DNA from 2 places in the Methylomonas sp. PHL2-19 genome. Region 2 is predicted to be linked to the other one. Evidence: riboswitches for the same ligand, from Rfam matches in the RefSeq annotation. Region 2 holds a riboswitch; the other holds the start of a gene.

Region 1 (7,377 bases), 460 kb from region 2:
GGCGGTTAACGCCAATTGGAACACCAAGCCCAACAAGGTATTGCGGGACACGCAGTTCTTGGTGCGGGTGGTCCGATGGCGAATCGTCGCAAAGCTGGATTCGATCGGATTTGTCGTCCGAATGTGTATCCAGTGCTCGGCGGGAAAGTCGTAAAAGGCCAATAGCGATTCACGGTCTTTTTCCAACACGCCCACCGCCTTGGGGTACTTGGCTTCAAAGTCACGCAAGAACGTGTCGAAGGCTTGATTGGCCAGGGCTTTGGTTTCCGCCATCCAGATTTCTTTCAGCCCCGCCTTGGCCTTGCCTTGGATTGAATCGGGTAGCGTCGCCAGCACATTCGCCGTCTTATGCACCCAGCAGCGCTGGTGTTGTGTGGTGGGCCAAGCTTCGTTGATGGCTGCCCAGAAACCCAAAGCGCCGTCGCCGGTAGCCAGTTTCGGCGCGTCCTGTAGACCTCGCGTTTGTAAATCCTGCAAAACACTCAGCCACGAGGCTTTCGATTCCCGATAACCGTCCGATAAGGCCAGCAAGCGCTTTTCACCCTGTTCGTTGACTCCGATGATGACCAATAGGCACAGCCGATCATCCTCGCCACGCAGGGTCGAATAGATGCCGTCGGCCCAGACATACACAGTGCGCTCCTTCGATAAATCTCGCCGATTCCAGGCCAGATAATCCTCGGCCCATTGGGCTTTCAGGCGGCTAACCACGGCAGGTGACAAGCCTTTGGCATCGTCACCCAGCAACACCGATAAGGCCGACTGCATGTCGCCGGTGGAAATGCCGCGCAAATACAGCCAGGGTAAGGCCGCTTCCACCCGTTTTGTCTTGCGAACATACGGCGGCACCAGCGACGAGTTGAACTTGATCCTGCCGCCGGAACGGTCTCGAACCTTGGGGATTTTGACCGTCACGTTACCCACGCCCGTCACGATCTCCCGCTCCGGCAAATAGCCATTACGCACCACGGTTTGCCGGCCCCGTAAATCGGTAACCTTGGCGTATTCGCCCAGAAAAGCCTGTAGCTCCGCCTCAACGGCTTGTTGGATCAAGGCTCTAGCACCCGTCTTCAACAAATCCGTCAAAGGATCGTTAATCCCACTGGCATTATTCCAGTCTTTTGCATTATCTTTGTTCATGGCGTCTCTCATTTTGCTGTTATTCGATCTCGACAATCTCATTTCAGCAGAGGGCGCCACCTTTCATCAAGTCGGGCCGTACACCAGATTTAGTTATAACTCTAATTCGGTTAGTTCGGTATTCGGCGGCATGTCCCATTTGTGGCGCCACTATTTATCTCGAAAAAGGCGAGCCGGATTACAGACGAAGATTGGTGGGGCGTTGTTATGAAAGCCCGAGAGAGCATGTGTTTAGTTTTGATAGAATCACTCGTTGCGGGCGATTACTGGTTGATCGATAACTTGTCGAGAGGAGCTGCTGCCGCACCGTTTATTCTTATTTCAATACATTTCATTTGCCCTACGACTAGCTGCGGCATACAATCGCCGCTGGTTTTAAGGTTCCCGCTCTTGGCGGGTGAAACTGGAAGTCGGTTAAATGCCGACGCTGCCCCCGCAACGGTAGGTGATTCGTCACGAGCCCGGAGACAGGCCTAAAACTGTAGTCAACAGTATTGCGGAGGGCGATCTGTCAAATCGGTTTTTTTGGTTTGTCTTTCCCTCTGTTATTCCGTCCACCTTTTTCGGAACAGACAACCATGAAAACACTCGCGGCATCTACCATCCTTTCTTCCTCAAAAATCCTGCCCGGCCTGAGTGCTATTGTTTTGGGCCTGACCGTCGTGTTAGGTTTGGGTTTCTTGCAGGACGCTAACAACTACCTGCATAACGCCGCCCACGACGGACGTCACAGCGCAGCTTTTCCTTGCCATTAACATGGCGGATTTTCGTAAGCTGGTCACCATCTCGCTACTGGCGGGACTATTGGGCGGCTTGTTACTCAGCGTGCTACAACACTATCAAACCTTGCCCTTGATTTTGGCCGCCGAACAATTCGAAACGCCATCGGCTGAGCATGTGCGTGACTGGCAACCGATGGACGGCTGGCAACGTAATGGCTTTACCTTGCTGTTCAATGGCCTAACCGGCTTCGGCTTTGCCTTGTTTATCAGTGTCGCCCTGTACTGGCGGGATCAACATGGTTACCTGTACGGACTCGGCTGGGGTTTGGCCGGTTATTTGGTATTTTTTGTCGCGCCATCATTGGGCTTGCCGCCGGAGTTGCCGGGCACCGACAGCGCCGAATTACACAGTCGCCAAGCGTGGTGGCTTTTTACGGCCGCCGCTACCGCGATTGGCTTGTTTGGTCTGTTTTTGACCAAACAGCGCTGGCTGCAAATCGGCGGCGCTGGCTTACTGGCCTTACCGCATCTGATCGGCGCACCGCATCCGGAGGTTGCCCAGGCTTTAGCGCCCGAAGCCTTACAACAGCATTTTGTGGTGTTGACATCCATCAACAACGCTATTTTCTGGCTGACCTTGGGCGCAATATCGGGCCGATTGTTGCGTAAAGTAACGTTTTAGTGGTGAATGCTACTGCAACACGCCATTGCCCGGCGATATTGATCAGCGCTCCTGCCTCCGGGCAAGGCAAAACCACCATTACGGCGGCTTTGGCCTATTACTATCGCCAGCAAAACCGCAAGGTACGCGTGTTCAAAACCGGCCCGGATTTTATCGATCCGCAAATATTGAGCTTTGCTTGCGGACAACCGGTTTATCAGCTGGATTTATGGATGATGGGCGAAGCGCATTGCCGTGAGATGCTTTATAACGCCGCCGACGCTGACATCATCTTGATTGAAGGTGTCATGGGCTTGTTCGACGGCGATAGCAGCAGCGCCGATTTGGCACAAACACTAGACGTGCCGGTGGCCGTTGTCATCGATGCGGGCGGCATGGCACAAACTTTTGCCGCTGTGGCTTACGGCTTAGCCCATTACAGAGCCAACTTGCCGTTTGTCGGCGTCATCGCCAACAAAGTCGGCAGTCCGGGTCATGCTAAATTGCTGGAAGAAGCCTTGCCGGACAGCATGCCGCTACTGGCGGCGATGGCGAAAGATGAAACGGTCGGCTTGCCGTCGCGGCACTTAGGCTTAGTGCAGGCCGATGAAATTGCAGACCTTGACCTTCGCCTGGCGCGCGCAGCCGAATTACTCAGTAGCCATGCGCCGTGCCGATTGCCGCAGCCGGTTGCCTTCGCGCCGATCGCCACCTCCCCGCCGCCACCGTTACTGGCTGGTAAGCTTATCGCTGTGGCTCGTGATGCGGCGTTTTCGTTTATCTATCAAGCCAATCTGGATTGTTTGCAAGCCATGGGCGCTGAACTGACGTTTTTCTCGCCGCTCGCAGACCACGTATTTCCCGAGGCAGACAGTGTCTACCTGCCCGGCGGTTACCCGGAACTGCATCTCCAAACATTGGCCGACAATGTCGCCATGAAACAAGCCTTGCAGCAACATCATCAAGCCGGTAAGCCGATTTACGCAGAATGCGGCGGCTTTTTATATTTGCTGGAACGCTTGATCGATAAAGACGGCCATGCGGCAGCGATGGCTGGTCTGTTACCCGGCAGCGCGCAGATGCAAAAACGCTTGGTGAATCTGGGCATGCACAGTTTGCAGTTAGAACAAGGCGAAATTCGCGGGCATAGCTTTCATCACTCGCAACTGGAAACCACACAGCAGCCGTTCACCGAATCGAAGCCTCAACGCAATCGTAGCCGTAGCGAAAACTTTTATCAGGTGGGTTCGTTGCGAGCGTCTTATCTGCACACCTACTTTCCGTTCAACCCCCAGGTCGCGGCTGGATTTTTTCTATGAGCACTCAACCTAAAGTATGGTTTGTCGGCGCAGGTCCCGGTGATCCTGATTTAATCACTGTCAAAGGTCGCGACTTAATTGCCAATGCGGATGCCATTTTGTTCGCAGGCTCTCTGGTACAGGCCGCCGCAACGCAATGGGCACCAAGCACTTGCCTGATCAAAGATTCCAAAGACATGACTTTGGAGCAGATTACCAACTGGCTGACCGAACAAGCCGGTCCGGGCAAAACCGTCATTCGCCTGCAAACCGGCGACCCTGGCTTGTACGGTGCATTGATTGAAATGGTGCAACCACTGGATGCGGCCAACATTGCCGTCGAAGTAGTGCCGGGCGTCTCGTCGGCGTTTGCCGCGATGGCTTGTGCAGTCGAAAGCCTGACCTTGCCCGAAGTCACGCAGACCGTGATTTTAACCCGTGTTGAAGGCCGCACGCCGATGCCGGACGGTGAATCATTGCAAGAATTGGCCAGCCATCACACCACGCTGTGCCTGTTTTTATCGATCACCTTGCTGCCCACGATCGAACGCGAGTTAAAAGACGCAGGTTGGTCGGATGATGCATCGGCATTGGTGGTCCACAAAGCCAGCTGGCCGGGTGAACAACAGATTATTCGCGGCACCCTGGCTGATATTCGCGAACGCTGCCGGGCCGCCAAAATCAACAGTCAGGCCATGATCGTCATCAGCCCCACCTTGGGCGCGCGGCACTGGCCATCGTTAAAAAAATCCAAACTTTATGATGCCGGTTTTACCCATCGTTTTCGCCGCGCCGAGCGGCCTCAGTCTAAGGAATAAGTATGACAACCACCGTTCTCTTGGTCGGCCACGGATCGCGCAATCAGGCCGGCAACGATGAAATTCGCGAATTTCAACAACAATGGCAGGCGCAACACCCCGACTGGCGCATTGAGTTGTGCTATATCGAACTCGCCGAGGTGCTGTTGGAAGAAGGATTGAGCCGCGCCGCGCAAGGATCTAGCCGCGTGATAATCGTGCCGCTGATCATCAGCGCCGCCGGGCATGTGAAGATGGAAATTCCCGAGCATATCGAGGAGGCCCGCGAAAATTTTCCGGCGGTCGAATTCATCTACGCGCCGCATCTAGGAAGCAACGAAACCTTGCTGGCCATTCTGCAAAAACAGCTCAAAACGGCACTCAAATCTCTGGCGATGCCGGATCCAAAAACCACCGGTGTGATCATATTAGGCCGCGGCTCTTCCGACAAGGTCGCCAACGGGGAATTGGCAAAATTAGCGCGTTGGCTGTTTGAAGCTACCGAGCATGAACTCGTCGACATTGCCTTCACCGGTATTACCCATCCGCGTTTGGAAACCGCTGTGCAACGTCAAGTACGACTGGGCATGACGCAGATTGCGATTTTGCCCTATTACCTGTTTACCGGCTTGCTGATCGAGCGCATCGGCAAACAAATCGAACGCTTGCAAAGCCAATATCCGCAGATTGTCTTCGGTGCCGGTACGTATTTTGGTTTTGATCCGGCCATTTTTAAATTGCTGGATCAACGGGTTACCGAAGCCTGGGACCCGCTCGCGCCGAAAATGCTGGAATGCGACGGCTGTCAGTATCGCGAGCAAGCCGAACATCACCACCATCATTGATTAGCCATGAGCCACAACATTCAAACCGAACAACTGACCCAGGCTGGGCAACAAATCGAACACGATTCCTTTGCCATCGTCGACCGCGAAGTCGGCGAGCACCATTATTCCCACGGCCAATGGCAAGTGGTGCGTCGCATGATCCACGCCACTGCGGATTTTGAGTTTAATGGCCTGACCGAGTTTTCCGCGCATGCAGTCGAAGATGGTATTCAAGCCATTTTAAATGGTGCGCCGATCGTTGCCGACGTGGAAATGATTTGCGTCGGCTTATCGCAGCCGCGCCTGGCGCATTTTGGCATCAGCGCCCGCCAGTTCATCGCCGATGCGGATGTCATAGCCGCCGCCAAACAGGTCAACAGCACCCGCGCGGTACAAGCCATGCGTAAAGCGCAGCGCCTGGGTTTAATCGCCGGCGGTATCGTCTCAGTTGGCAACGCACCGACCGCGCTGTTGGAAGTGTTGCGGATGATCAAAGAAGAAGGCGTCAAGCCGGCACTGATCGTCGGGATGCCAGTCGGATTTGTCTCTGCAGCGGAATCCAAGGATTTACTCGCCGAATTAGCCGATGTGCCATGGATCATCACCCGTGGACGTAAGGGCGGCTCGACCTTGGTCGTCGCGGCGATTCATGCCTTGTTGAGCTTGACGGAAACCCGGCAGAAAAACGGCTGATAGCATGGCAATGCCGGAACGCAAACCCAAAGGTACCCGCAAGGGTTACACCACCGGCGCCTGTTCGGCGGCAGCGGCACGGGCGGCAGTGCAGGGTTTGCTGAATGGGCACGTGCCGGACACTATCGACTGCGTGCTGCCCAATGGGCAAGACGTGGCATTCAAAGTCGAAGAAAGCTTCGTACAGAACGACCGAGCACATGCTGTCATCGAAAAAGACGCCGGCGACGATCCGGACTGCACCCATCGCGCTCGGCTGACGGCGGATGTGATGTGGATAGAACAACCGGATACTATCGTATTGCAAGGCGGCGCGGGCATAGGCCTGATCACTCGGCCCGGTTTGGGGCTGGCGGTCGGCGGTCCGGCCATCAATCCGGTTCCGCGCAAAAATATCGAGGATAACATCCGTCTGATCGCCGCCGAAGCGCTAAAAACCCGAGGTCTACAGGTAACGATCTCGGTGCCGGGCGGCGAAGAGATGGCGAAAAAAACCCTGAATTATCGTTTGGGCATTATCGGCGGTATTTCGATTCTAGGTACGACCGGAATCGTGCATCCGTATTCCACGGCGGCGTTTCGGGCTAGCGTGGTGCAAGGCGTGGAAGTTGCGGCCAATCAGGGGCAGGCTAGCGTGGTGCTGACCACCGGCGGCCGCACCGAGAAATTCGTGATGCGCGAATTGCCCGACCTGGATGAAAGCTGTTTCGTGCAAATGGGTGACTTTCTGACACCGGCACTGGACACCGCCGCTCGTTGCGGCATTCAAAACATCATCATTGGCGGTATGGTCGGCAAGCTGACCAAAATGGCTCAGGGTGAAACCATTACGCATGCCGGTCGCGCCCCAGTCGATGTGGAACTGGTGGCCGACATTGCCCGCAGCATCGGAGCGCCGGACGATGTATGCGACGCCATCGCCGCCCAGGAAACCGCTCGTTACGCCTCCGAATGCATGGCCGAGCTGGGATTGGAATACGAATTTCATGTCGAACTGGCTAACCGAGTCATCGCCACCTTGGAAAACCGGTATCCCGGCGGTTTTCACATCAGTGTTCTGGTGTGCGATTTCGATGGCAACAAACTGGCCGAAGCCGGCAGGAATTGATCATGCAAGCGATGTGCAGTTTTATCGGCGTACTAGACAACGGCGTCGCCAGCCTGAGCCAGGAGGCCTTGCAGGCATTGCGCGAAGCAAAGCATGTCATCGCCGGCAGCCGTCTGCTGGCAACGCTGGCT
Region 2 (7,377 bases):
GGTTTTCTTCTTCCAATAATTGCCGCACCACGCGGATACCAAACGCGCAATGCAGCACTTCATCGCGCATGATGTATTGCAATTGCTCGGCAGTGCCCTTCATCAAGCCGCCCCGCTGCAACGCAAACACCGGGCTGAAGCCGTTATAAAACCAGCAGCCCTCGAACACGGCGGCGAAGAACAAATAAGCCATGGCAAATTCGTGCAGCGCGTCGCGGTCGGTCAACGGCCGCCCGGATTGCAACACGCCGTGCAGACGGCGATTGGCGAGCGCGATTTTGCCATGGATTTCCGGCACCACCCGGTAGCGGTTGTAGATTTCGCGCTGGTCTATCCCCAGGGTTTCGATGCAATGCTGGTAAGTCCAGGTGTGCAGCGCTTCCTCGTAGACTTGGCGAGCCTGATAGATTTGCAATTCCGGCGCGCTCATTTTTTCCATTACCGCCAGGCCGATGTTGCGCATCGCCAAGATGTCGGAGGTGGTCAGATAGGCCAGCACATTCTCGAACACGTGGCGTTCGGCCGGCGTCAGTTTATGCTGGTAATCGTGCACATCCTGCGCCATCGAGATTTCCAGCGGTGTCCAGTGGTTGCGATTGGCGTTCAGGAAAAACGACCAGGCCCAGGGGTATTTGAACGGCGCCAATTGGTTAATGTCGGCCTGGCCGTTGACCACTCGTTTTTGCTCGGCATCGATGGGCGGCAAACTCGAGTTCGTCCCAACTGTATTGATCGAATTTTTCGTGTCGGAAATCGGACCGGATCGATCCACCGTTCGCGGTTCATTCGTATTCCCAAACCGATTGCCGCTCGAAGCCGGCAGCGCCGGCTGATCCCAATCGTCAAATTTCAGCGTCGGCTTCATTGGCAGGCCTCACAGTTAGGATCGGCAATCGAACACGCCTTAGGCGCCGTCTCGTCGGCACCGGTTTTTTCCATCGCGGTGGCACCCAAGGTGCGCAGATAATACGTAGTCTTTAAGCCGCGTTGCCAGGCCAGCCGGTACATCTGATCTAGCTTGCTGCCGGTCGGGGCGGCGACGTATAGATTCAACGATTGCGATTGATCTATCCATTTTTGCCGGCGGGCGGCGGCTTCGATCAGCCATTCCGGTTCGATTTCAAACGCGGTGGCATAACGTGCCTTGATCTCGTACGGCACCCGCTCGATGGCGGTCAGCGAGCCGTCGAAGTATTTCAGGTCGGCGACCATCACTGCATCCCATAATCCCAGCGCTTTCAATTCGCGCACCAAAGCGGCATTGACCACGGTAAACTCGCCGGACAGGTTGGATTTGACGTACAGGTTTTGATACACCGGTTCGATAGACGCCGATACGCCGACGATGTTGGCAATCGTCGCGGTCGGCGCAATCGCCACGCAATTGGAGTTGCGCATACCCACCTGAGCAATGCGTTGGCGGAGCGTATCCCAATCCAGTCGCCCGTCAGTGACCACGCCCAGATCGCCGCGCGCAGTGGTTAAGCTCTCCAGCGTATCCGGCGGCAGCAAGCCTTGCTGCCACAGACTGCCGGCAAAACTGCTATAGCGGCCACGTTGTTCGGCCAAATCGGCTGATGCCTGATAGGCGTAGTAACAAAGCAGTTCGGTCGAATGATCGGCGAATTCCACTGCGTCCTGGCTGGCGTAAGCGAGCCCCAGTCGGTACAAGCAATCGGAGAAACCCATCATGCCCAGCCCGACCGGACGATGGCGCAGATTGGCATTGCGCGCTTTGACGGTGGAGTAAAAATTGATGTCGACGACGTTGTCCAACATCCGCATCGCGGTGGCGACAGTGCGCTGCAATTTGCCGGCGTCAAGTTGCCATGCGCCGTCATGCTCGACCAAGTGTGCGGCCAGATTCACCGAGCCCAGATTGCAAACCGCCGTTTCGTCGACCGAAGTATTCAGCGTGATTTCGGTACACAGGTTGGAACTGTGAATCACCCCGGCATGCTGTTGCGGCGAACGCAGATTGCAGGCGTCCTTGAACGTGATCCACGGATGGCCGGTTTCGAATAGCATGGTCAGCATTTTGCGCCAAAGCTGCACCGCACCGATGCGCTTATACAATTTGATCTCGCCGCGTTCGGCCTTGGCTTCGTAAGCGTGGTAAGCCTCGGCGAAGGCCGCGCCGTATAAGTCGTGCAAGTCTGGCGTATCCACCGGCGAAAACAAGGTCCACTCGGCATTATCCCGCACTCGTTGCATGAACAAATCCGACACCCAGGCGGCGGAGTTCATGTCGTGGCAGCGGCGGCGCTCGTCGCCGGTGTTCTTGCGCAGTTCCAGAAATTCTTCAAAATCCAGATGCCAGTTTTCCAGATAGGCGCAGACCGCGCCCTTGCGCTTGCCGCCCTGGTTGACCGCGACGGCTGTGTCGTTGACCACCTTTAAAAATGGAATGACCCCCTGGCTGTGGCCATTGGTACCCTTGATCCTGCTGCCCAGCGCCCGCACCGACGTCCAGTCGTTGCCCAGGCCGCCGGCATATTTTTGCAGCAGCGCGTTTTCCTTGATGCTTTGGTATATCCCGTCCAGATCGTCGGAGACCGTGGTCAGGTAGCACGACGACAATTGCGGATGGCGGGTGCCGCTGTTGAACAAGGTTGGCGTCGAACACATAAAGTCGAAGCTCGATAGTAGACGGTAAAACTCGATGGCTCGCGTTTCGCGGTCGATTTCGTTCAAGGCCAAACCCATAGCCACCCGCATGAAAAAGCACTGCGGCAATTCGATGCGGCGGCCGTCGATGTGCAGGAAATAGCGGTCGTACAGGGTTTGCAGGCCCAGATAATCGAATTGCAGATCGCGCTCGGCCAGTAGGGCCTGGCCCAGTCGTTCCAGGTCGAATTCGGCCAGGCGTGGATCAATCAGTTCGGCAGCGACGCCGGCGGCGATGAACTCGGCAAAGCAGTCGACATAGCGTTCGGCCATGTCGGCTTGGGTCAAGGCCGAGCCGGTGGCTTCCAGACGCAACTGGCTCAACAGCAAGCGCGCGGCGACTTTACCGTAGTCCGGTTCGATTTCGATCAAGGTGCGCGCCGCCAACACCAAGGCTTGGCGCACCCCCGCCAGCGGCATGCCGTCGTACAGATTGTTCAGCGTCTCGGCCCACACCCGTTCGGCATCGACGCCCATCAAATCTGCGCAAGCCTCGCGGCATAGCGCGCTGAAGGCCTCACTGTCCAGCGGCCGGCGTTGGCCTTGGTCGTCTACGTGCAAAACGGGTACGGCATGCTCGGTGGGTTGTTGCGCCGCGCGCTGAGCCGCGTGCTTTTCCCGATATAGCACATAAGCGCGGGCCACGTCGTGGGCGCCGGAACGCATCAATGCCAGTTCCACCTGGTCCTGAATATCTTCAATATGCACCGTGCCGCCGCCGGGCAAACGCCGAGTCAAGGCCTCGACCACGCTGGCAGTCAGTTGCGCCACCTGTTCGCGGGTGCGCGCCGAATTGACGCTGTGCTGGCCTTCCACGGCCAAGAAGGCTTTGGTGATGGCGATGGCGATTTTTTCCGGCTTAAACGCAACCACGGCACGGTTGCGGCGAATCACTTCCAAGCCGCTATCCGTTGGATACGAGGGGGCGTGTTTAACGGATTCGGCAGGGTCGGGATAAAAACTGGCGGGTTGAGCGGCGCTATCCATGTGTTTCTCCACAAGGGGAGCGGGGAGTTGAAGTCGCAACGGCAGACGTAACGGCAGCGAAACCCTAACCGCAATACTTGCCATCGTCCTCGGAGACACCCCGCTCCTGGTTGATAAAGGTTTCGAGGGCAGGTCTCCTGGCTTTCGGGTCGCCGTTTCGGTTCGGCCTTCCCGGACTCGCGTCCAGTGGCACGGATTGAACCTCAACTCGCCGATTACAGTTGCGGGGGCAGCTCCGGTTTTCCGGCGATTATGCGAAAAACGCAAAATTGCCGACCGGATTCCCTTTTAATCCCCTTCGGGGGGGAACCATCTTGGTGAAAAAGTTTAGGCGGCAAAAAGATGGCTGTCAAGCTATATAAACTATATACAGTGATTCATTTTATTATTGGCAACTATATGTTGTGTTTTGTGTGTTTTTATCGAGACAAGCTGCTTTCTTGAGCAAACAGATATAGCTATGTGCGACCACCAGTTGCGCTCACACTACCACGCTGCCAGCATGCTCCACCAACCAGCGTAAATATTCCAGCTCGGCGTCCTCGTGCCGGCAGGCCAGATACATGGTCTTGCCGATGGGCAGATCGGCAAAGCGCAGCCCGGTCAAATCCAGTTTGGCGGATTTGTCGGCGAGTAGCCATTCCGGCAGCAAGCAGACGCCGCGGCCGGCGGCGGCCAATTGCAGCATGATGTCGGTTTCCTCGACCTGGAGATGTGCGGCGGGCTCGATGCCGGCCGGTTGCAGCACCTTGCGGAACATGTCCAGTCGTTCACGGGCCACGGGGTAGGTCAATACGGTTTCGCCGCGCAAATCTCCGGGCGTGATCTCAGTGCGACTTGCCAAAGGGTGGTTATCGGCAACGATCAACACCAACTCAAAATCGAACAGCGGCTGGTAACTCAGCAGGCCGTTGTCGACCGGGTCCGAGGTCAGCACTGCATCCAGTTTGTATTGGCGGATGGCTTCGAACGATTCGAAGCGGTAACGCGAGGTGACTTCGATCGTCAAATCCGGCCAGGCGCGCAGATAGGGTTGCAGAATGTTGCGGAACCATTCGTAACAGGCGTGGCATTCGATGCCGATGGTCAATTTACCGGTTTTGCCTTTGGCCAGTTGCGCCAAGTGGTTTTCCGCTGAATCGACGGTGGCGATCACCGACTCGGCCACCTCGGATAAATAGCGCCCGGCCTGGCTCAACACCAGCGAGCGGCCCTGTTTGTACCACAGCGTCACGCCCAGGCGTTGCTCCAGGTTTTTGATTTGATGCGACAATGCCGATTGGGTCAGATTCAGAGTTTCGGCGGCGGCGCTCAGCGTGCGCTGGCGTTTTAACGCCAGTAGGATACGAAGGTGGATCAATTCCATATTGATGAATATATCTCATGAATCAATGAATAATCATCGATTATCTTCATTCTATTGTCTGTTTACAATGTTTTATGTGTCAAACATTCAATAGAAAGGACTTATTTATGACAAAAATTCACAATTTAGGTTTCCCCCGGATCGGTGCCAAGCGCGAGCTGAAGTTTGCTTTGGAATCTTACTGGAAAGGCGAGTCCTCGCGAGACGATCTGAAAACGCTTGGCCGACAGTTACGCCAGAGCCATTGGCAACTGCAATCCGGACTGGATTGGGTGCCGGTCGGCGATTTTGCCTTTTACGACCAAGTGCTGGACATGAGCTTTACCTTGGGCAACTTGCCCGGACGGGTGCAAGATTTCCACGGCGATGCCCTGGACAATTACTTTCGCGTCGCTCGTGGCCGTTCAGCGCAATCTGCCAGCGATGATCGGTGCTGCGGGGGCGTAGCCGCCGGCGAAATGACCAAATGGTTCGATACCAACTACCACTACATTGTGCCCGAGTTCACCGCTGCCACCGAATTCAAGCTTGATGCGTCCCGCTTGCTGGAACAACTGACGGAAGCTAAGACCCAGGGCGTCACCGCCAAGCCGGTTTTGATCGGACCCGTAACCTACTTGTGGCTGGGCAAGGCCAAGGACGATTCCAACAAGCTCGCGCTGTTGCCCAAGTTGCTGCCGGTATACGCCGAATTGCTGGAAACACTCGCCGCGCAAGGTGTCGATTGGGTGCAGATCGACGAACCGATTCTGGTCACCGAACTGGATGCCGAGTGGCAAAATGCTTTCAACACCGCCTACCAATACTTGCAAGATAGCCGTGTCAAATTGTTGCTGGCGACCTATTTCGGCCAACTGGCGGAAAACCGCAATCTCGCCGCCAATTTACCGGTGGCCGGCCTGCATGTCGATGCCGTCAACGGCCGCGACGACATCGAGCCGCTGATTATTCGTTTATCAGCGGACAAGGTGTTGTCGCTGGGCGTGATCAACGGCCGCAATATCTGGAAGACCGATCTCAACGCCGTGCTGGATTGGCTTGAACCGATCGCTCAACAACTGGGCGAACGCCTGTGGCTTGCGCCGTCGTGCTCCCTGCTGCACGTGCCGGTCGATCTGGACAGCGAGCAGAAACTCGACGCTGAAATCAAATCCTGGCTGGCCTTTGCCAAGCAGAAACTCGGCGAACTGCAAGTGCTGGCCACGGCTCTGAACCGGGGGCGCGATGCGGTCAAAGCCGAACTGGACGCCAATCGCGCCGCCATCGAGGCGCGCCGCAACTCATCGCGGGTCAACAATCCAGCGGTCAAGGCCGCTTTAGGCAAGATCGACGCAAAACTCGGCCAGCGCCAGAGCCCTTATGCGCAACGCGCGCTCAAGCAGGCCGCGTTGTTAAAACTACCCAAGTTTCCGACAACGACCATCGGTTCGTTTCCACAGACTTCGGAAATTCGCCTGGCACGTAGCCAATTCAAGTCCGGAAAACTTGATGCAGCCGGTTATAAAGCCGCCATGCGGGCCGAAATCGCCCGTTGCGTGCGCGAACAGGAGGCGCTGGGCCTGGACGTGTTCGTGCATGGCGAAGCCGAGCGTAACGACATGGTGGAATACTTCGGCGAGCAACTTGACGGCTACGCCTTCAGCCAGTCTGGCTGGGTGCAGTCTTACGGCTCGCGCTGCGTCAAACCGCCCATCCTGTTCGGCGACATCAGCCGTCCGCAGCCGATGACCGTCGAATGGATCAGTTACGCCCAATCGCTGACCGACAAGCCAATGAAAGGCATGCTGACCGGGCCGGTGACCATCCTGAATTGGTCGTTCGTTCGCGACGATCAACCGCGCTCGGTCACCTGCAAGCAACTGGCGCTGGCTATCCGCGAGGAGGTGCTGGATCTGGAGAAGGCCGGGATTGGTGTGATACAAATCGACGAAGCGGCCTTGCGCGAAGGCTTGCCGCTACGCCAATCGCAATGGCAGGCGTATCTGGATTGGGCGGTGGCATCGTTCCGCATCACGGCTAACGGCGTGGCGGATGAGACGCAGATTCACACCCACATGTGCTATTCCGAGTTCAACGACATTATCGCCGCCATCGCCAATATGGATGCCGACGCCATCACCATCGAGACCTCGCGTTCCGATATGGAGTTGCTGGATGCTTTCGAGCATTTCAACTACCCGAACGGCATTGGCCCCGGCGTGTACGACATCCATTCGCCCAATATCTCGAGCGAACAGCATATCGTGGCTCTGATGCACAAGGCCGCCGAGCGCGTTCCGACTGAACAACTGTGGGTCAATCCGGATTGCGGCCTGAAAACCCGCCAGTGGGCTGAGGTGATACCAGCGTTGACCAAC

Evidence for each region. A riboswitch is a leader RNA that binds a small molecule or an ion and turns the genes downstream of it on or off. The one in region 2 is predicted to bind cobalamin.
Region 1: linked by a shared signal. The riboswitch ahead of ACR02O_RS15450 (CbtB domain-containing protein) and the one ahead of ACR02O_RS13205 (ribonucleoside-diphosphate reductase subunit alpha) in region 2 are both predicted to bind cobalamin.

The regions. Positions count from the first base shown of each region.
Region 1 covers NZ_CP196839.1:3,326,664-3,334,040, reverse strand. Annotated here, with positions in the region: gene ACR02O_RS15455 (IS256 family transposase) at 1-1,140, opposite strand, end outside; cobalamin riboswitch at 1,502-1,631, shown strand; gene ACR02O_RS15450 (CbtB domain-containing protein) at 1,719-1,895, shown strand; gene ACR02O_RS15445 (CbtA family protein) at 1,897-2,544, shown strand; gene ACR02O_RS15440 (cobyrinic acid a,c-diamide synthase CobB) at 2,547-3,842, shown strand; gene cobM (precorrin-4 C(11)-methyltransferase) at 3,839-4,639, shown strand; gene ACR02O_RS15430 (sirohydrochlorin chelatase) at 4,642-5,463, shown strand; gene ACR02O_RS15425 (precorrin-8X methylmutase) at 5,470-6,138, shown strand; gene ACR02O_RS15420 (cobalt-precorrin-5B (C(1))-methyltransferase) at 6,143-7,246, shown strand; gene cbiE (precorrin-6y C5,15-methyltransferase (decarboxylating) subunit CbiE) at 7,249-7,377, shown strand, end outside.
Region 2 covers NZ_CP196839.1:2,867,831-2,875,207, forward strand. Annotated here, with positions in the region: gene ACR02O_RS13200 (ribonucleotide-diphosphate reductase subunit beta) at 1-865, opposite strand, end outside; gene ACR02O_RS13205 (ribonucleoside-diphosphate reductase subunit alpha) at 862-3,654, opposite strand; cobalamin riboswitch at 3,765-3,983, opposite strand; gene ACR02O_RS13210 (LysR family transcriptional regulator) at 4,136-5,020, opposite strand; gene metE (5-methyltetrahydropteroyltriglutamate--homocysteine S-methyltransferase) at 5,128-7,377, shown strand, end outside.